Leucothrix mucor DSM 2157: one gene and its partner. The protein of the gene in region 2 binds, or shares a complex with, the protein of the main gene of each other region. Links are inferred from orthologs where the notes say so. Each region holds a gene or a part of one and is shown on either strand. Other genes may lie near its edges. The genes, in order: uvrD and uvrB.

What was found.
Region 1: the proteins of uvrB (region 2) and uvrD are in contact, whole or in part, in a crystal structure (PDB 7EGT), measured with the Thermus thermophilus proteins. The link is inferred for Leucothrix mucor DSM 2157 from one-to-one orthologs. Residues at the interface, in WP_096411307.1 of Thermus thermophilus: Glu23, Leu25, Arg26, Asp27, Gly28, Glu29, Arg30, Phe31, Arg55, Glu326, Asp327, Phe328, Glu379, Ser382, Gln383, His398, Gly400, Arg401; in WP_096412145.1 of Thermus thermophilus: His654, Arg656, Phe657, Gln666, Asp668, Glu669, Lys680, Arg681, Leu682, Ser683, Lys685, Tyr686, Ala687.

The regions. Positions count from the first base shown.
Region 1 is NZ_ATTE01000001.1:117,453-121,804, forward strand. Bases 1-2,997 are described here. They hold uvrD (DNA helicase II), read right to left. Parts: upstream 2,593-2,997; coding sequence 409-2,592; downstream 1-408. Other genes in these bases: LEUMU_RS0100550 (RelA/SpoT family protein), read right to left, coding at 1-159; LEUMU_RS0100560 (VanZ family protein), read left to right, coding at 2,769-2,997. Outside these bases: more of LEUMU_RS0100560, read left to right, coding at 2,998-3,179; LEUMU_RS0100565 (ATP synthase subunit I), read left to right, coding at 3,416-3,769; atpB (F0F1 ATP synthase subunit A), read left to right, coding at 3,828-4,352. UniProt on the Escherichia coli protein: A helicase with DNA-dependent ATPase activity. Unwinds DNA duplexes with 3'-5' polarity. Translocates on single-stranded DNA with 3'-5' polarity. Initiates unwinding more efficiently from a nicked substrate than double-stranded DNA.
Region 2 is NZ_ATTE01000001.1:1,893,590-1,911,230, forward strand. What follows is about bases 842-3,791. They hold uvrB (excinuclease ABC subunit UvrB), read left to right. Parts: upstream 842-1,286; coding sequence 1,287-3,296; downstream 3,297-3,791. Other genes in these bases: LEUMU_RS0108415 (DUF4124 domain-containing protein), read right to left, coding at 842-1,183; LEUMU_RS27850 (outer membrane beta-barrel protein), read left to right, coding at 3,443-3,791. Also shown: LEUMU_RS25200 (DUF4124 domain-containing protein), read right to left, coding at 1-529; more of LEUMU_RS0108415, read right to left, coding at 566-841; more of LEUMU_RS27850, read left to right, coding at 3,792-4,033; rpe (ribulose-phosphate 3-epimerase), read left to right, coding at 4,156-4,854; trpE (anthranilate synthase component I), read left to right, coding at 5,015-6,496; LEUMU_RS0108440 (anthranilate synthase component II), read left to right, coding at 6,498-7,088; LEUMU_RS0108445 (RDD family protein), read left to right, coding at 7,085-7,528; LEUMU_RS27855 (CPBP family intramembrane glutamic endopeptidase), read left to right, coding at 7,528-8,271; LEUMU_RS0108455 (leucyl aminopeptidase), read left to right, coding at 8,304-9,770; LEUMU_RS0108460 (DNA polymerase III subunit chi), read left to right, coding at 9,770-10,189; LEUMU_RS25215 (hypothetical protein), read left to right, coding at 10,203-10,505; LEUMU_RS0108470 (valine--tRNA ligase), read left to right, coding at 10,658-13,441; LEUMU_RS0108475 (ankyrin repeat domain-containing protein), read right to left, coding at 13,634-16,039; LEUMU_RS0108485 (DUF1800 domain-containing protein), read left to right, coding at 16,405-17,641. UniProt on the Escherichia coli protein: The UvrABC repair system catalyzes the recognition and processing of DNA lesions. A damage recognition complex composed of 2 UvrA and 2 UvrB subunits scans DNA for abnormalities.

The DNA of each region.
Region 1 (4,352 bases), 1.8 Mb from region 2 along the record:
GGGGTTGGTGTTATCTTCCATATCATCTTTGGCGTCATGAATGGATGAGATAATACGTGCCAGTTGGTCTCTGTCTTCGGCAGAGTCAGTAATGTGTAAGTGGTTAACCCACTCTTGCTGGCCACGTTGGACCGTATCGCTCAATTGGCTATGCTGCATGCTTGAATATCATGGTAGTTTGTTATGGATTGCTGACGGATTTTAGCCAGATGCTCGCAGCACTAATGGCTTGCGGTGGCTGCGGTAGCGTAGTTGGGTTTCGTAATATTATTGGCGTGGAGTATAGCATTCATTGGAGAGGATTGCCGTTGCTAGGGGTGAATATTCCGTAACGAATGAATGCTAACTAGACGCCGTCAAGATATGTTTTGCCTATTTGTGCTGTTATTTTTTACAATTATGTTGCTCTCAGGCGGGGCTTAGGTTGGCATAAGTAAGTACCAGCCACTTGCTGCCAGCGTTCTCAAAGTTGACTTGCACTCTGGCGTGACTGCCTGAGCCTTCGGTGTCGGTGATGGTTCCGAGCCCGAACTTATTATGAGTAACCTGTTGGCCAATATGTAAACCTGTTTCGTTACTGCCGACATTGTTGGAGCGGGCAGTATTTGCGGGCCGGTAAGGCAGTGACCAGGAAGGCGCGCTGGTTGGTCTGACTGCTTCAACGAGCTTGTCCGGGATCTCATGAATAAAGCGCGATGGCACGCCGTAATTGGTTGTTCCATACAGGCGGCGTTGCTCTGCGTAGGAAAGGACCAGCTGTTTTTCCGCGCGAGTGATGCCGACATAGCAGAGGCGGCGTTCCTCTTCCATTCTTCCTAAGTCTTCGCCCGATTGTTGGCTAGGGAATAAGTCTTCCTCTAATCCCACTAAGCAAACCAGTGGGAATTCCAGTCCTTTGGATGCGTGTAGGGTCATTAGTTGCACACAATCGTTTCCGGCTTTGCTTTGGTTGTCGCCTGCTTCGAGAGAGGCATGAGATAAGAATGCGGATAGGAAGTCCATATTGGCATGCTCATCTTCCGGACGATATTCAAAGCCTTGTGCGGCCGAGACCAATTCGTTCAGATTTTCAATGCGCGCTTCGCCTTTGTCGCCCTTGTCTTTGTTTAGGTAGTGCTGCTTAAGTTGGGTGTGCTTGATGGTGTGATCAACTTGTTCCTCAAGCGCTAAGCCTGAAATGCTTTCGGCCATTTCGCCGATCAGTCGAATGAAGTTGCTAACTGCATTGCCTGCTCGGGCAGTAAAGTAGTTTGATTCGAGTAGAGCGTGTGTGGCTTGCCATAGTGAGGATTGGCTGTCACGTGCATAGTCGCGAATCGCAGTCAGTGTCTTGTCACCAATACCGCGCGGTGGTTGGTTAATGACACGGTCGAAAGATGGGTCGTCGTGGCGGTTTGCAGTCAGGCGTAAATAGGCGAGGGCGTCTTTGATTTCAGCACGGTCAAAAAAGCGCTGGCCGCCATAGATTCGGTATGGAATGCCGGCTTCAATCAGGATGCTTTCAAAAACGCGTGACTGGGCGTTTGAACGGTACAGGATTGCGCATTCCTGGTGCGAATTGCCTTGCTGTACCCAGTTGCGAATACGTGAAACAACATGACGTGCCTCGTCGTTTTCATCGTTGGCAACGTATAGCTTGATTAGCTCGCCTTCGCCGGAGTCGGTCCATAGCTTCTTGCCTAGGCGCCCTTGGTTGTTATTAATCAGTGCGTTGGCCGCATCCAGAATGTTGCCGGTTGAACGGTAATTTTGCTCTAGTCGAATTGTCGTGGTGTCGGGAAAATCCTTTGAAAAATTCTGAATGTTTTCAATTTTTGCGCCACGCCAGCCATAGATGGATTGGTCGTCGTCGCCCACCGCAAAGGGTTGTGCAGAGTCACCGGCAATCAGGCGTAACCACGCGTATTGCAGTGTATTGGTGTCTTGAAATTCGTCGATCAGTAGGTGTCTGAATCGCTGACGGTATTGTCTGAGAAGCTCAGGGTTGTCCCGTAAGAGCTCTAGTGAGCGCAATAGTAGCTCCGCAAAATCAACGACGCCGGACTGTTGGCAGTTGGTTTCATAGGCCTGATACAGCTCACGCATTTTCATGGTGTGAGGGTCGCCCTTATCTTCGATGTGCTGAGGGCGCTCGCCACGGTCTTTGCTAGCGTTAATAAACCATTGGGTTTGTCTGGCGGGCCAATGCGCTTCATCCAGTCCTAAGTTGCGTGAGATGCGCTTGATGAGCCTTAGTTGATCGTCACTGTCGATAATCTGGAAGAGTTGCGGCAAATTGGCTTCCTGCCAATGACGTCGCAATAAGCGATGCGACAGGCTGTGAAAGGTGCCTACCCACATGCCGCCCGCTGGTGTTTCCAGAAGCTGCTCAATACGGCCACGCATTTCGGCGGCGGCCTTATTGGTGAATGTCACCGCGAGTATGCCGAAAGGGGAGCACTGTTCAACTTGTATTAGCCAAGCGATACGGTGCACCAAGACGCGGGTCTTACCACTACCGGCTCCGGCAAGGACTAAAATGGGCGAAGCGGGGGCAGAAACTGCCTGGCGCTGTGGCTTGTTGAGGCTATCGAGTAAGTGAGAAACATCCATTTGCGAATTGTAGCGGTTTTGCGGTGTGATATGCCACGGTTGCGGCGTAATTAACTGATTTTGAATTTAAGTTTCTGTGTATCCGTTATGGCCTGTGGTAGGCTCATTCAGTTGTCACGGGTAGTCGCAAGGTTTGCCCGGTTTATTGAGCTAAGAGGTTTGTCAGAGTGGTAAAAATGTATCGGCATCTGGTGCATCAAGGGATTGTCTGGGTGCGGTATTTGCGGCGTATTAAGCCCGTTAAATACAGTTTTTTCGCGGTGTTGGTGCTGCTGATGGTGGCTGGTATTAAAGTGGCGACAATGCCATTGGAGTTTCCTGAAAGCCTTCAGCTCAATGATAAAGTTATCCACATCATCGTTTTCTTTGGTTTTGCGGTGCTGGTGGATTTGGTTTCCTCGCGTGAGCCATTTTGGTTGTGGAAGGCTTTGCCGTTGATTGTTTACGGAATAGGGATTGAGGTGCTTCAGTACTTTAGTCCGGACCGTAGTTTTTCAGTGCTTGATGCGATAGCGGATGTTGGTGGCGTGTTGCTGTATTGGCTTCTGAAGCAGATTGTCTATTGGATGGATCGGCGCGGACTTTAATCCCTATAAGTTGAGGGTAATTATTGGGCCTTGTAATACTTATTTTGCATGCCTTGTATTTGCTGGTTTGTGAGCTGTATTAATATGACAGAAATGTGTTGAAAGCGAGATTTGGCGGGCTTTGTAGTTGGTTCGCAGCAATTGTGTAGTTGACCGTCAAACGGCTTATCTTTATACTGCGCTGACTATTTAGAACCTGTTTGGGTTCAATATCTATATCACTCTGAGGAATGGACTTGCAACGACTGCTAACAATTCAGGCTAGCTTGGTACTGGTTGCTATCTTGGCAACACTTTACTCCTTGGGTGGCGACTCATTCACTGCAGCCTTATTCGGTGGCGCAGTAGCAATGGCAAATACTATTCTTCTATCACGACGTTTGAGCTCTGCCAGTGCGATGGCAGAAGACAGTCCTGATATTGGGGTGATGACTCTCTATGTTGGAGTGATCCAGCGATTTATTTTTGTGCTAGCGATGTTCGTGGTCGGCATGGGTTTGCTTAAGTTAAATCCAATCCCACTGCTAGGAACGTTTGCGTTGGCTCAGTTGGGATATATGATTGGCGGCGTACAGCAGTCCTCGAAATAGGATTGCAGATGGTATGCGCAATGACAGAATTATTAACTTTTATAGAGGTGGGTAGATTGTGAGCGAAGCTAATGCGCCAGCAATTTCGAGCCCTGTTGAGTATATACAGCACCATTTGCAAAATGGAAGTATCGGAGGGAAGCCAGAGTCTTTGGTTGATTTCGGTGTTTTCTTTTGGGATATCTTTTTGGTGACTGTAATTCTTGCAGGTATTTTTGCATTTGTTTCCTGGAAGGTCGGTAAAAATCTGGATCCAGATAAGCCAACAGGAATGCAGAATATTCTCGAGCTAATCGTTGAGTTTGTTAATCAACAAGTGAAAGATATATTTCCTGACGCGGACAAGTGGATTGGTCCTCTGGCTATTACCATCTTCATTATGGTTATCCTAATGAACACGATGGATATTATACCAGTAGACTTGATACCGTCCTTTGTTGCAGGTGTTGCCAGTATCTTTGGTGTTGACCCACATCACGTTTACTTCAAGGCCGTACCAACGACTAACTTGGATACAACATTTGCACTGGCTCTGATGGTGTTCTGCCTGATTATGTTTTACAACATCAAGAGCAAAGGTCTG
Region 2 (17,641 bases):
TGATGGCCTGCTGATAGACATGCAAGTTATCTAAGATGTCTTCAATGCGCATACCAATCCTATTCTTGTCATTTGGATTCACCGTCCGCTCGTGTCGAGCCTCTATCTCCTCCAAAGTCTCAGAAAGCTTCTTGTGGCGTGCTTTCAGAATTTGAATGCTGCCATCAGTCATTTCAAGCTTACTGTTATAGACATTAATCAGCTCTTCTTCAGTGCTGAACATAGAAAGCAGCTGAGTATCCCGCATTTCCTGCAAATCTTCTTCTTGCTTTTGCGCCTTCATTTTTTCCATCAGCGCACGCTCTTCCTCAATCGCTTCTAACTGAGTCCGACGTGCTTCGGCGGATGCAACCCGCTCTTTCATTGTGCCATTTTTATTGAGCTTTACATGGCCAGACTGAGCCATTTCCGGTGGGATCTTATCCGAGTAATGCACTTTACCACTCGCATCTTCCCAACGGTACAGAGCAGCCTGCGATGACAGACTGGATATCAGCAATAAAAATGTAAGTGTATAAGTGATTTTCATTATTATTATTTTATTGTTGAGGCCTCAACAAACCGCTTAACGACTCTGTTTGGCCAGCTTATCAAATCGAATCAAGTTTTCCCGGTATTCGCTAGAGATTACATCACGTTCAGCGCGATTCTCAGTAGCGGCTTTGCGATAATCTGCCAAGCTTCCCTGAGCATTTGTCACTTGCATCAGCAAGTTGTCACGCGTTAACTGATCTTTGGTTGATTTATACTGACGCTTGAGGCTAAGCACTTTTTGAGTCAGGCTTTCATCACGCGCTGACAAAATCCCAAAACTTTGATCGATTAAGGATAATTTCTTATTATAAGCAGAGACAAGCTCGTCACGGCTGGCATAAGTCGCCATTAGCTGCTCATCTTTTTTACGCTGCACTTCTTCTAAAGCCTGAGCTTCAGTCATTTCAGCATGTGCCTCACGCTTTTCCAGCTCTTCTGCGTGCTTTTTACGTAAATCTTCCGCTGAACTCACCTGCTCCGAAGTCAGGCCATTATTGCTTAACGAGGTATGCCCTTTCTGAGCCATTGCGGGAGGAACTTTATCCGAGAAATGTACTTTACCTGCCTCATCAACCCAGCGGTACATACTGGCTTGTGCGGCACTAGAACCTAAGAGAAGGCACAAAGCGATAAGCTTAATTGAAGTCATGATAATCAGGGGTATAATTGTTAGTATTACTAGTCATACTATCATAAGGATTGAGACGGCCATGCGGTTTCCGACGAAAGCATGAGCTGCACCCACTACGCCTATGTCAACACAGTTTAAGCTCCACACAAGCTATCAACCAGCCGGTGACCAACCAACAGCTATTGCCTCATTAGTCGAGGGCCTGAATGATGGCTTGCTGCATCAAACACTGCTAGGCGTAACGGGCTCGGGAAAGACTTTTACCATCGCCAATATTATCGAGCAGACTCAGCGCCCGACCATCTTAATGGCCCACAACAAAACGCTGGCCGCTCAGCTATATGGCGAGATGAAAGAGTTTTTCCCTAATAACTCAGTGGAATATTTCGTCTCTTACTATGACTATTACCAGCCAGAGGCCTATGTACCCGCCTCCGGTGTTTATATCGAAAAAGATGCCTCGATTAATGATCATATCGAGCAAATGCGTTTATCAGCCACCAAGGCCCTTATTGAGCGCAAGGACGTTATTATCGTCGCCACCGTATCGGCGATCTATGGCTTGGGTAATCCGGAATCCTATCTAAAGATGATGCTGCACTTGGATCGTGGTGAACATATCGACCAGCGCAGCGTGTTACGACGATTAGCTGAACTCCAATACACTCGTAATGACCTTGAATTATCGCGCGGTACTTACCGGGTGCGTGGTGAGGTGATCGACGTGCATCCGGCGGATTCTGAAATCGAAGCGGTGCGCATTGAATTGTTTGATGATGAAATTGAGCAACTGAGCTATTTCGACCCGTTAACTGGTGAAGTATTGCGAAAAGTACCCCGCTTAACCATCTACCCGAAAACACACTACGTAACCCCCCGCGATACCTTGCTGGAAGCTGTTGAGAAAATTCGAGATGAATTACGCGAGCGTCTCGAAGTACTAAATACGAATGGTCGTTTGGTGGAAGCCCAACGCCTGCAAGAGCGTACGCTATACGACATTGAAATGATTATGGAAGTTGGCTATTGCTCTGGTATCGAGAACTATTCGCGCTATCTATCCGGAAGACCTGCAGGGGCAGCACCACCGTGTTTATTTGACTACCTTCCACCACACTCCTTAGTTGTTATTGATGAGTCGCATGCCACGGTGCCACAAATCGGGGCTATGTATAAAGGTGACCGCTCGCGTAAAAACAATTTGGTCGAATATGGCTTCAGACTTCCTTCAGCACTTGATAATCGCCCGCTACGCTTTGATGAGTTTGAACGCATTATTCCACAAACCATTCATGTCTCCGCCACACCCGGAGAATATGAAAAGCAACACTCAGATAATGTAGCCGAACAGGTGGTGCGCCCAACGGGATTGATTGACCCAACCGTAGAAATCCGCCCGGTTGCCTCGCAAGTTGATGATGTGATGTCAGAAATCAATATTCGGGCTGCCAAGAACGAGCGGGTATTGATCACTACGCTAACCAAGCGAATGGCAGAAGATCTCACAGACTATCTGATGGAGCATGGCATTAAAGTCCGTTATCTGCACTCCGACATTGATACGGTGGAGCGCGTTGAAATTATCCGAGATTTACGACTGGGTGAGTTTGATGCCCTAGTCGGCATCAACTTATTACGTGAAGGCTTGGATATGCCAGAAGTTAGCTTGGTGGCGATTCTGGATGCCGACAAAGAAGGCTTCCTGCGCTCTGAGCGATCTTTAATCCAAACCATTGGACGAGCCGCGCGTAATATTGAAGGTCGGGCCATTCTATACGCCGATCGCACTACCCGCTCTATGCAAGCCGCACTAGATGAAACCGAGCGCCGTCGTTCTAAGCAGCTAATACACAATAAGCTTAATAATATTACGCCGAAAACCATCGTTAAACGCATTGCTGACATTATGGAAGGCGCTTACAGCCAAGGCCGCTCAACCAAACGTGGACAGCAGCCTCGCAAAGTCGCCGAAGATACCACAGAGTACAAATCACTCACCCCAGACAAGGCGCTTAAGCTGGTTGCTCAGCTAGAAAAGAAGATGTTTGAGCATGCTAAAAATCTGGAATTTGAGGAAGCGGCGAATACTCGTGATGAGATCACCAAGCTCAAGGAGCAAGCGCTAATGTAATACCAGACTAGCGGTGACTCCGCTGGTCGACTGTTTATTTACAGACTCCAAAGGTAGTGGCTACTATTTAATCTCTGGTAAAATCCAGTGCTGGTAAACTGGTAATCAAAAATAAAAAGAACCCCTACAAATTGGAATCCCCGACTATGAAAACTATTAATAAAATCGGTTTAGTCACTGTATTATTCTCTGCGGTTGCAGCTATGCCTGCCCATGCTGAATTCATCGATAACGCGTCTACTAACGGCGGCGAGTTTTTTGAAGATGTATTCTTCGGTGGCGCATTTGGCCAATCTGAAGCAGACGGTTTCTGTGGCACGGCTGAAAGCTGTAATGGCGAAGACACTTCCTGGAAAGTCTACGGTGGCTACAAAATCAATTCAATGCTGGATGCTGAAGTCACGTATCACAGCCTTGGCGATATCAATCGCACAACGTCTGAGTCCACTGAAACAGCTGAAATGTCTGCCCTATCCCTGAGCGGCGTTGGTAAATATCAAATCAATGACTCCGTTGAAGCGCTAGGTAAAGTCGGTATTGCTAGTTGGAGCAGCGACAATTCCGATGGCGATGACAGCGGTTTTGGCATGAGCTATGGCTTCGGCGCTAAAGTCGCGCTAAACGAAAACATGAAAATTCGTGCCGAGTGGGAAAACATCACCGGCGTTACTACCAGCGATGGTCGTGATAGCGATGTGACTACTATGAGTCTGGGTATTGAGATGCAAACCTTCTAAACCCAACTCAACATAAAATGCACAGAGGCAGCCCAAGTGGCTGCCTTTTTTGTTTTCAGCGATGCAATAAACGTCGATTTCGAGTACATTAGCCGTTTCTCAAATATCATCACGGATTTGCCATGGCACGACAAAGCGACAGTATCTCCCCATCCATTCTTTCTGCGGACTTTGCACGACTGGGCGAGGAAGTTGATAACGTACTGCGATCCGGTGCGGATATGGTGCATTTTGATGTAATGGACAACCATTACGTGCCTAACCTGACCATTGGCCCCTTGGTTTGTGAGGCTTTACGCAAGCATGGCGTTACTGCAGACATTGATGTGCATTTAATGGTAAAGCCCGTTGACCGGATTATCCCTGATTTTGCTAATGCGGGTGCCAGCTACATCTCCTTCCACCCTGAAAGCTCCGAGCACATCGACCGCAGCCTGCAACTGATCAAAGATCATGGCTGTAAAGCAGGTTTAGTATTCAATCCGGCTACCTCCCTCGATGTGCTGGAATATGTGATGGATAAAGTTGACCTAATCCTTTTAATGTCAGTTAACCCTGGCTTTGGCGGTCAATCATTTATCCCCTCCACTCTGGTCAAACTGGCACAAGCCAGAAAGCTGATTGATGACTCTGGTTATGATATTCGTTTGGAAGTCGATGGTGGCGTTAAAGCCAACAATATTGCTGAAATTAAAGCAGCAGGTGCGGACACGTTTGTGGCTGGCTCAGCTATTTTCGGCGCGGCCAATAAAGACGATCCGAACCACTACGACTCTATTTGCAAAGCCTTCCGCGAGCAACTGGCACTAGCCAAAATCTGAACTGCTTGATACGTGACATAATGATTGGGAAACGTTAGACTCATGACATACAACAGGAAACCCATAACATGAGATTAAATCTGTACAAACATTGGCGATGGTGAAGCTTCTTTTAGATTAGCTTTTTTACCTATTTAATTGCTTCAACAGGTTTATATTCATGAAAAGAGAGACTTTTCAGTCCTACATCGCGCAGGGCTTTAATCGCATTCCATTAATCCGTGAAGTTCTGGCGGATTTGGACACCCCACTAAGCACCTATCTCAAGCTAGCAGATGGCCAATACAGCTATTTGTTTGAATCTGTTCAGGGCGGTGAAAAATGGGGTCGTTATTCCATTATCGGCTTACCCACTCAAAAGACGATCCATATTCGCGACCATCAGGTTGAAATTCGCCTGAATGACACCGTCAGCGAGCAGTTTGAAGTTGCCGACCCTCTGGATTGGATTGAGACCCTGCAAGCCGAATTCAAAGTCCCTGAAGTACCTGAGCTGCCTCGCTTTACTGGCGGCTTAGTGGGTTACTTTGGCTATGAAACTATTGGCTATATCGAGCCTAAACTTGCAGATCTGAAAAAAGCCGACACAATTGACACACCCGATATCCTACTTATGGTATCTGAAGAAGTGGTGGTATTTGATAACCTTGGCGGCAAACTCTATCTGGTTGTACATGCGGATGCCGATGGCTATGACACTGCCCAAGCACGCCTACAAGCGCTGCATGAAAAATTACGTGAGCCACTAAGCTATCCACTGGATCATATTCCGGATGAAGTGGCGACCAAAGAGTCTGACTTTATTTCTTCATTCCCGGAAGAGGACTTTAAACAAGCAGTGAGCGATGCACGCGAATACATTTGCGAAGGCGATGTCATGCAGGTGGTCATTTCTCAACGCCTGACGATTCCGTTTACCGCATCACCACTCGACTTATATCGTACGCTACGTAGCCTGAATCCTTCCCCATACATGTACTTCCTGCAACTGGGCGATTTCCAGATTGTTGGCTCGTCACCGGAAATTCTGGTTCGACTGGAAGATGAAGAAGTCACCGTGCGTCCAATTGCCGGAACTCGCCGCCGTGGCGCTGATGAAGCACACGACAAGCGCCTTGAAGAAGAGCTACTAAGCGATCCAAAGGAGCTTGCCGAACACTTGATGCTCATTGACTTAGGCCGCAATGATGCTGGTCGCGTCAGTCAAATTGGTACGGTTGAGCTCACTGAAAACATGTGCGTAGAGCGTTACTCTCACGTTATGCACATCGTTTCCAATGTCTGCGGCAAACTGAACCCTGAAATGAGCGCGATGGATGTACTGCGTGCGACCTTCCCTGCCGGTACCGTAAGTGGTGCACCTAAAGTACGCGCGATGCAAATCATCAATGAGTTAGAGCCCATTAAGCGCGGCATCTATTCTGGTGCAGTTGGCTATCTCTCTTGGAATGGCAATATGGATACTGCGATCGCTATTCGCACCGCAGTAATCAAAGATAAGCAGCTACACATTCAGGCGGGTGCCGGTATCGTTTATGACTCCGTACCGCAGTCTGAATGGGATGAAACCATGAACAAAGCGCGAGCCATTATCAGCGCAGTCGCCGAGTTAAATAAAGGCTTGGACAAGGGAGTACATTAAAATGATTCTAATGCTAGATAACTATGATTCATTCACCTACAACCTGGTTCAGTACTTAGGCGAACTGGGCGCGGATGTTGTGGTACGCCGTAACGATCAAGTGACATTGCAGGAAATTCATGACATGCAGCCGGAGCGCATTATGCTATCACCCGGCCCTTGCACGCCATCTGAAGCCGGTATTCTGCTGGATACCATTGATGAGTTTGCTGGCAAGCTGCCGTTATTTGGCGTGTGCCTTGGTCATCAAGCCATTGGCCAAGCGTTCGGCGGCAAGGTGATTCGTGCGAAACAAATCATGCATGGTAAAGCTTCGCCTATTCACCATACCGGTGTGGGTGTATTTTCTGGCCTGAGCAACCCGTTCGTTGCTACCCGCTACCACTCACTGGTTGTTGAGCATGAAAGCTTTCCGGATTGCCTGGAAATCACCGCATGGACTGAAAACGAAGATGGCTCGATTGACGAGATCATGGGACTTCGTCATAAAACGCTGGATATCGAAGGCGTACAATTTCATCCGGAGTCCATCCTCAGCGAACACGGTCACGATATGTTACGCAACTTTTTAGAGGGCAAGCCACGCACATGAGTACTACAGGCTATTTGCCAGCGAGCTTTTTAAGACGCATCGGCGCGATTTTTTACGACTCCATGTTGGTGGTATCGTTTTTGTTTGTTGCTGGCATGCTCAGCATGAAAGGCATGATGTTAGCAATGGGCCTTGAAAATGTGCCCGCCGGCAGCATTGCCGCTAAAGTGTTTTTTGTTTATCTGGTGCTACTGGCTTATCTATTCTTTGCTTGGTTTTGGATTCATGGCGGCCAAACATTGGGTATGCGTGCTTGGAAAGTCAAACTGATTCGCCAAGATGGTATGACTATTTCTTGGGGACAGGCTTTTTTACGTTTCTGCTACTCGATCGTCAGCTGGGTGCCACTCGGCGCAGGATACCTGTGGTCATTAATCGACAAAGACAAGCAGGCTTGGCATGACAAAGCCTCTCACTCTTACCTGATTGATATAAGATAATGGAACCGCAAACTTCTCCAAAGACGATTGGTGTGGCACAGACGCTATGGCTATCATTTTTGGTCGTGCTGGTCTTGGGCTTTATACAGTACTCCGTACTGGTTAACTTTGCTGAAGCACAAATGCTCAAGCAGCCGGATGCTGACCGTACCGAGCTCCTAATTGGCTTGCAGTATGATGCCATGGTGGTCAGTCTATCTGAGATTTTTGGTGGACTGATTGCTGGCGCGATGCTGGTTTTGCTTGTCTTTCTGCGAGGGATTCCAGTTAAGCCCTATTTTGGGCTGGAGCCATTTTTAAAGCGCGATCTATTCAACTGGTTTTTAGTCGTCGTGGCAATTACGCTGGCCTTTACCTTGATGACTTGGTTGATTTCGCACGAGCAATCAGACTTTATGCTACAAGTCTGGCAGTCCTGCGATAATGTGCTTTTACTGGTTTTTGCAATTGCAGTAGTCGCGCCCATTTTTGAAGAGCTACTATTTCGTGGGTTTATCTTTACCGGCCTGCGTAACAGCACATTGGGAACCGGTGGCGCTATAGTCATGAGCTCGGCACTGTGGGCTATTATCCACCAGCAATATGGCTCGTTTGAACTGATCTTTGTGTTCTTACTCGGCACTGTGCTCGCTATCTCCCGCGTCGCCAGCAAGTCGCTCTATGTCCCTATTATTTTACATATGCTCAATAATCTATTCGCCATCGTACAAATAGCAATGACGGCGGAAAGCGTGGCAAAATAACGCCCACGCACAACAACACAACAGGAAGCCCAATGAACAACTCTTTTAAAAGCAACCTTCCCGTCAATCAGGCTGAGGGAGACTGCTTACTATTAGCCGTATATGCCGACAACACGCTTTCTGCAGCCGCAGAAGTGGCGAATAAAGCAAGCAACGGCGCAATCAAAGCCTTTCTGGAATATGGTGACTTCACGGGTAAAACTGATGAATCACTGATGCTGTATGACGTGGCAGGCCTTCAGTGCAAGCGCACTTTACTGGTCGGCTGTGGCGATAAAGCTGAGTTTGATGTGTTTAAACTGGGTGATGCAGTTAAAGCGGCCATGAGCAAACTGGCTAACAAAAACATTGAAGTCATTGTGTCGTACTTAGGCGATGAGTTTGCTGATCAGGCGGATGCCGTTGTCATGCAAAGCATTCTGAGTGCGGCAGATGCACGCTACCAGTTCACTGTACACAAAACTGAAAATAATGAAGCACCATTAAAGCAAGGCTTGGTTATTGCATTCACGGCCGCGGTTGCAGATGCTAGCGGGACTCTGGTACAAGCCGAAGGGATTGCAGCAGGTAGTGCATTCGCTCGTGACCTATCGAATCAGCCAGGCAACATTTGCCACCCAACCTACTTGGCAGAAGCGGCCAAAGATCTGGGAACTCAATTTGAAAACTTAAGCGTTGAGATCTTAGAAGAAGCCGATATGGAAACGCTGGGCATGGGCTCTTTATTGTCCGTTAGCCTAGGTAGCGACCAGCCAGCTAAACTAATCGTCTTGAAGTACAATGGCGCAGCAGATGATCAAGCACCTATCGCTCTAGTGGGTAAAGGCGTGACCTTTGATACGGGCGGTATTTCATTAAAGCCTGGCTTGAACATGGACGAGATGAAGTTCGACATGGGCGGCGCGGCGAGTGTGTTTGGCTCAGTAAAAGCTTGTGCTGAAATGAAGCTGGCAATCAACGTCGTCGGTGTCATCGGTGCAGTTGAGAATATGCCAAGCGCTCGTGCTACTCGCCCTGGCGACATCGTTAAATCTATGTCTGGCACCACCATCGAAGTCTTAAATACTGATGCGGAAGGTCGCTTGGTGTTGTGTGATGCACTGACTTATGTTGGCAAATACAAGCCGAAGCTCGTGATTGATATCGCGACACTGACCGGCGCTTGCATCGTAGCACTAGGCCGTGACATCTGCGCCCTGCTTGCCAATGATCAGGAACTGGCAGACGATATCCTTAAATCCGGCAGAACGATTGGTGATACGGCATGGCAGTTACCGCTACACGCGTCTTATAAGAAGCTACTGAAAAGTGCACATGCTGATCTTGGTAATATCGGTGGTCCGGCAGCAGGTACTATTACTGCGGCCTGTTTCCTGAGTCACTTCACTAAAGACTATCGCTGGGCGCACTTGGATGTTGCCGGTACCGCTTGGACTGGCAAAGATGCAACGGGCCGTCCGGTTCCATTGCTGACACAATTTCTGATTGATCAGGCTTAATGACAGAAATTAGTTTTTACGTCAGTAAGCAAGAAGGATTGCGCGACAGGCTGTTGGTAGCCTGTCGACTGATCCAAAAAGCTCACGACAAGGGTCTGCATGTGCACGTGCATACAGACTCTTTAGCTACGTCACGCCAGCTGGATGATCTACTCTGGACCTGGCACCCTTCCAGCTTTATTCCTCACGCATTGATCGAAAATGTGAAGCAGGAGAAGGTCACGATCGCCCACGATTATGAACCTTTAGAGCACTGCGACTACTTAATAAATATCTCTAATGACCAGCCCGGATTTTTTTCGAGATTTGCGAAAATGGGCGAAATTATTGATCAGTCCCCCGAGATATTGACCGATGGTCGCAAAAGATATGCCTATTATCGAGATCGGGGGTATACTCTCAAGTACTACCAACTGTAAGGAAGTTGTTAAGATGTCGAATCCCCCGTCGAAAGCATCTGCTCATATTCCTGTGATTTCTGATCTGGTTGTGCCCGGAAACCCCCGACTCCGGCAACAAGCCAATGATCGTGCAAATTCACAAGCTAATAATTATGTAGATGCGCTCAATTTGCGTATTGATGAACTAGAATCTGCCATTGGACAAGATACCATGGGCTCGCAAAGTCGTGCCTATGCCATTCGTGCCGAAGCCAATCGTGGTAAAACACCCCAGGCGCAGCGCATTAAAGGCAGCCCCAGAAAACCACCGACTGACGATAAAGGCTTGTCATAATCGCTGGTAACCAGGCAATCAATCTAATCTCTAAAAACAAAGCCATTCAATAAAATTGTCATCCTCAATTTGAAGTGAGAATAAGCACTGACGTCTGGCCTTGATTCGGGCTATAATTTCTCCCTTTCAAGACCAGACTACATAATATTCGCATGGATAAAACGTATAACCCGCAAGCAATTGAGCAACGTTGGTATAAGCACTGGGAAGCACAGGGCTATTTCAAACCAACGGGTGACGGTAACCCCTACTGCATTATGATTCCGCCACCGAATGTGACCGGAACTTTGCACATGGGTCACGCATTCCAAGATACCATTATGGATTCGCTGATTCGTTATCACCGCATGAAAGGTGATCAAACGCTTTGGCAGCCAGGTACCGACCATGCGGGTATCGCCACTCAAATGGTAGTCGAGCGTCAACTAAATGCCGCAGGCCAAACACGCCATGACTTGGGTCGTGAAGCCTTTGTTGAGAAGGTGTGGGAGTGGAAAGAAGAATCTGGTGGCACGATTACCAATCAGCTACGTCGCTTAGGTGCCTCACCTGACTGGTCGCGTGAGCGCTTCACCATGGATGAAGGGCTTTCAGAAGCCGTTGGTGATGTATTCGAGCGCCTGTACGATGAAGGCTTAATCTATCGCGGTAAGCGTTTGGTTAACTGGGATACCGTATTACACACAGCCCTCTCTGACCTTGAAGTGCTAAATGAAGAAGAAGCTGGCCACATGTGGCACTTCCGCTATCCTTTAGCTGATGATCAAGGCAATGCTACTGAAGAATACCTAATTGTTGCCACGACACGTCCGGAGACGATGCTCGGCGATACGGCCGTAGCTGTCCACCCAGAGGATCCTCGTTATCAGCACCTGATTGGCAAGCATGTAAAACTGCCATTAGTGGGTCGATTGATTCCGATTGTAGGCGATGATTATGCCGACCCTGAAAAAGGTACAGGTTGCGTAAAGATCACCCCTGCTCACGACTTCAATGACTATGAAGTGGGTAAACGTCACTCACTGGAAATGATCAATATTTTCAATGACAGTGCACAGATTAATGAAAAGGCACCTGAAGCCTATCAAGGTTTAGATCGCTTTGATGCACGTAAAGTCATTGTTGCTGATTTAGATAAGCTGGGCTTACTGGAAGAAATCAAAGATCATACGTTGATGGTTCCGCGTGGTGATCGTTCCGGCACAGTTGTTGAGCCTTATATGACTGATCAGTGGTATGTGAAAATTGCACCACTGGCTAAGCCTGCGATTGAAGCAGTTGAGTCCGGCCGCATTCGCTTTGTACCCGACAGCTACAAGAATATGTACTACAGCTGGATGAATGACATTCAGGACTGGTGTATTTCTCGTCAACTGTGGTGGGGACACCGCATCCCGGCGTGGTATGCCGATGATGGCAAAGTTTATGTCGGTAAAACTGCTGAGATCGTTCGCAGCAAATACAATCTGGCCGCTGACATTGCGTTACGTCAGGATGATGACGTACTGGACACGTGGTTCTCCTCTGCCCTATGGCCATTCTCTACTTTAGGCTGGCCGTCACAAACTGAAGCGCTGAAAACTTGGTACCCAACCAATGTATTGGTGACTGGCTTTGACATCATTTTCTTCTGGGTTGCCCGGATGATTATGTTTGGTCTGAAGTTTATGGATGGCGAAGTGCCCTTCCATGAAGTGTATATCCACGGATTGGTACGTGATGCCGAAGGACAGAAAATGTCCAAATCCAAAGGTAATGTAATCGATCCATTGGATGTTATCGATGGCATCTCGCTACCTGATCTACTGGAAAAGCGCACCAGCAACCTGATGCAGGATCACAAAAAGCAAAGCATCGCCAAAGCCACTGAACGCCAATTCCCTGATGGAATTCCAGCGTTCGGAACGGATGCTCTGCGCTTTTCGTTTGCCGCACTGGCGACGACGGGCCGCGATGTTCGTTTTGATTTACAGCGCATCGAAGGTTACCGCAACTTCTGTAACAAGCTGTGGAATGCCGCTCGCTATGTGCAAATGCAAACTGATGAAAAAGATATCGGACTGCATAATCCTGCACGCGAACTTTCTCAGGCTGATCGCTGGATTGTTTCTCGTTTACAGCACACTGCGACCGAAGTTGCCGGGCACTTTGATACCTACCGCTTCGATTTAGCAGCCAAAGCACTTTACGAGTTCACCTGGCATGAGTATTGCGATTGGTATCTGGAGCTTTCAAAGCCAGTGCTGTTTGCGGATGATGTAGGTGAAGCGGCTAAGCATGGCACACGTCATACCTTAGTTAGCGTGTTTGAATCCTTACTGCGCCTGCTGCACCCAATCATGCCGTATATTACGGAAGAGATTTGGCAGTCTATTAAACCACTACTGGAAATCGATAAAGACACTATCATGCTACAGGGCTACCCTGTTGCTGATCCGGCGCTAATCGACTTGCAAGCACAGCACGATCTGGAATGGGCTCAAGAATTCATTGTCGGCATTCGCAAGATTCGCTCTGAAATGGATATTAAGCCGGGCAAAGCGCTACCCGTATTGATTAGCAACTGGACCGAGCAGGACCAGAAGCAATACACACAATGCGAGCGTGAAATTCTGTCTCTGGCAAAAGTAGAGTCAGTGCAATGGTTAGCCACTGATGAAGCAGCACCAGAATCTGCAACGGCCCTTGTTGGTGAAATGCAAATTCTGATTCCATTGGCAGGCTTGATCGATAAAGCGGCTGAAACAGCTCGCCTGACCCGTGAAATCGAGAAGATCAATAAAGCACTGCAAGGTGTTTTAGGCCGTCTGAATAATCCTGCCTTTACGGATAAGGCTCCGGAAAATGTGGTTGCTCAGGTTCGCCAGCAAGCAGAAACCCAGCAAGCAGCACTGGACCAACTTCAGCAGCAGCTGGTTAAGATCGAAACGATGTAACAAGTATCTGCAAGGTATTTGAAGCAATAAAAAAGCCCGGCCTGATCACTCAGAAACCGGGCTTTTTTATACTTGTGATTTAGCTAAATTAAGTATCAGCAATTGGTACTATTAAGCTCCCCGCCACGTTAGCAGTTAGCTAATCTTTCAATAGTTTAACTCAAATACCAAATTTAGCAGTCCAGGATCTAATTAATTGGAGCGTACACCGCCACGGGAAAGAATAAATCTTTCTAAACTAGGATGTCTGGCAGCAATAGCCATATCCAGAGGCGTACTACCATCAGCCGCTTTTGCATTCACTTGAGCGCCTTGGGCCACTAATAGTTTAGCCATGTTTAGGTATCCACTTCGAGCAGCAATGTGTAACACAGTCCAACGGTTGCTTTGCGTAATATCAGGGCTTACACCAACTGACATACAGTTTTTCACATACGCTAAATTACCCACAGCTGCTTCTCGATGCATTTTCCCACCAATCACACAGTCATCGGTAATGGCTTTTATGCGAGCCAACTCCCGAGCCTTGATGGCACGGATTCGCTCGCGCTCGGTTTGTGGTGAACTTTGAGCTGATGCATTCGTGTTTGATGTAGATTGTGCCGTAGTGACAGCCTGATTGGAAACCGACGACTGTGCGGTATTTCTTGAACGAGACTGCGACTGAGTGGTCGCCCCTACTGGCGATGGAGTCACAGCAGGAGCCACTGGTGTTGTGCTTTGGGTATTTTGAGGCGATGTATTAGCACCATTACTCTCTGCACTGCCAGTAACTGCCGGAGCACTTACCTCATTAATTAAAGCCTGCGCTGCTGCAATTTCGGAAGCTAATAACTGCTCTTCCCACTCAGGCCTTGCTGCATTAACACGGGTATCGACCACCGTTGGCTCTTGCGAAGCTTCATTATCAACCGCCTGATCATTCTCTGCGGTAACCACTTCATTAGCCTCCGAGCCTGAAGCAACCTGAGCCTCTAGGCCTGAGCTATCAGGGCTAGAATCCGCCACTTGATCAGGGTCAGCTGATTCTGATAAAAAGGCTTCGGTGCTGCTTTGAGTTGACCCACTCTCTTGACTAGCTTCTGACTCAAGTGAATTAACGGAAAGTTGCTCCGGATCAGCAACGGGATCTTCGGATTGCAGTACAGCATTACTATTTAAATCTGATGTTTCTGTGGCTTCACTGGTATCCGAAGCAGTACCCACTGACGCAGACGCTGAATCAATAGCTTGATCTGCAGACTCCTCGCTAGCATCTACTACAGAATCAGCAACAACATCACCCGGCGCTGAGTCAACTGAAGCAGAATCAGAGCTAGATGAAGTAGCACCTACCTCAGTAACTTCTGCAATAGAGCCAGTTGAAACACTCTGTTCCGCAACACCTACTGACCCAACTTCTCCTGACTGAGATTCCACAGCAGCAGGTTCGGCATTACGCGTACTATTAGCAGTAATCTGATCCGCATCATGTGAATTAAGCATTGTATACGCCGTACCAGCAACACCAACTAACACAACCAGCCACCATAAGAGATGCTTCTTGCCCGTCTTCTCTGCAGGCTCTTGATAAGCTCGCTCAGCAATAATGGCTTCATCACTCAACGCTGCTGCTTTCGATGGATTCGCTTTGGGCCTTTCAGATACCGTCTCAATAGCCACCGCCTTCATACCAACTAACGGTGACTTAGCTTGTTTTGGCTGAGCAGGCTGTTCAGAAGCAACAGCTTTCTGGCCGACAGGTTCTGGTTCTACCGATGGCTCAGCTTGCAAAGCAGTCTGCAAACTATTCACAAACTCACGGCAATGGGCAAAGCGCTTTGTTGGGTTTCTTTCCAATGCCTGATCTAAAACATCAACAAACAATTGCGAATAAGCCTGAGTGACCGGCAACGACGGAACACGCGTGGTTGCCACCCGCATCCGGTAATCTTCACCCAAATCTGAAGCAAAAGGTGCTTTACCGGATAAAGCCCAATAAATAAGCGTCGCCAAAAGATATTGGTCATAACTACCCGAGTAATTACTTTTAATAAATTCAGGCGATAAATAATCCGAGGCATTAAGCGTTGTTAATGCGTCCTTAAACTTTCCTAAACGCTGCAAAGCAAATTCAGTAATAAAATCACCGATAATAATTTGCTGCTGAGAGCCTATTTGTACTGAGTCAGGACGTATATGGCTATGCACATAATCCGCTTGATGCAATTCATCAAGGATAACCGCCAACGGCGTTGCCCAATTCAAAACGGTTTCCGGGGGCTGCTCACCACCCGCTTCTTTAACTAATTGCAGCAGTGTTGGGTGATTAGTGTGTTGTAATATTGCATACGGATGTGACTCATATATACCACCCCCAATTATTTTAACCATTCCATTTAAACGAGCGCGGGATAAATGCTCCCAAGCATCTTTAAATGCGGCATTAAATCCGGGAATAATCAACAATTCAGTTTTAGGAAACGATAAAACTACCGAGCGATCGTCCTGCGTGGTATCTAATGCAAGATAGCAATAATTACAAAGATTATCGGCCAGCTGCTTTTGTATGTTAAACCGTTTGTCTATAAAAATGCCGTTAGCTAATGGTTGTTGCATGAGTCGTCCTTGATATGCACATTATTTTGTGGGCGAGATTAACATATATTAATCAAATTTTTACGTACCGTAACGGAAAAAACCATTAATTATTGGTAGCATCAACTCGCTATTAACAGAGACGTTTAATAAATATCACCAAACAAAAGGTATGTATCTGTTTCTTAAGGCAACATACAAACCTTAATCTAAGTTTAATGGCCAATAATTATCAATGGTTTTTGGTCGTCATAGATTTGTTTGATCAGCACTTGTTAAATAGTGAATTAGTAACGCAACGCAAATTTATCTATATTCCACGTGAACCAAATGAAAATGTTATTGTCACAACCTGCAATAACTAAAATAATGCGAGTATTAGTATAATGGGGAAGCTAGGACCTATCAGAGCCCGCCACCTGGTCTCAAGAACCGGTATTGGCGCAGAATGGGACATGATTCAGCGGTATAAAAATTTAAGCTTACAAGAAGCTGTTATTCATGTTTTAAGATACGTAAATTACAACTTACCACCAGCACCACGCACTACACCTTGGGCAAAAACGATTGCTAACCGCAACTCGATGAGTCGCCAGCGTAATATGCAGCGCATGTCCAAAAAAGAAGGTGCCGTGATTCAGACTTGGTGGGTTAATCACATGCTAACGACCAAAACACCATTCTTAGAGCGAATGACGCTGTTTTGGCACAATCACTTTCCATCATCTATCGACCAGACCAAACAACCAAGCGTGCTTTACGAGCAGAATGTCATGCTACGTCGCCACGCACTGGGTAACTACGGGCAAATGCTATTCGCGGTCGCTAAAGACCCCGCCATGCTGGTCTACTTAGATGGTTATAAGAACGTTAAAGAAGATCCAAACGAAAATTTTGCTCGTGAAGTACTGGAGTTATTCACCCTAGGTGGAACGCAGTACTACACCGAGCGCGATATCAAAGAAGCCGCCAGAGCCTTTACTGGCTGGGGCATCGATGATCGCACCGGAAAATTCATCAACCGCCCTGAGCGCCATGATAACGGTATTAAAACCTTTATGGGTAAGCGCGGCGCATTTACCGGCGATGATATCTTAAAGATTTTGTTACAACACCCACGCACAGCAGAAACCATTGCTGAAAAAATGTGGAGTGAGTTCATTAGTGTTACCCGCCCTAACCAAGGCTATACTCGCAAGTGGGCTCAAATATTTCGTCAGTCTAACTACGACATTAGCGCACTATTAATGGCCGTACTCAGTAGTGACCCGTTTTGGCACCCAAGTAATATGGGTGGCTTAATTAAATCACCCATTGAGCTAACTGTCGGCACGATGCGAACGCTACCTTATCGCCTGCAACGCAGCGATTTGTCGCACAACTTGGCACTAATGGGGCAATCGTTATTTGCACACCCTAGCGTTAAAGGCTGGAAAGGTGGAGAAAACTGGATCAGTACCCAGTCACTCATGCGCCGTAACGGTATTCTAACCAACCTGACTCGTGGCAACCTTCGCCAAAGTCATGATGGCCGCTTAATCGACAAAATGCCTGACTGTAGCGATGAAGAACTGGTGCAATGGCTGCTACCGGTTAACCCGCTCAACCCATTACCAACCCAAC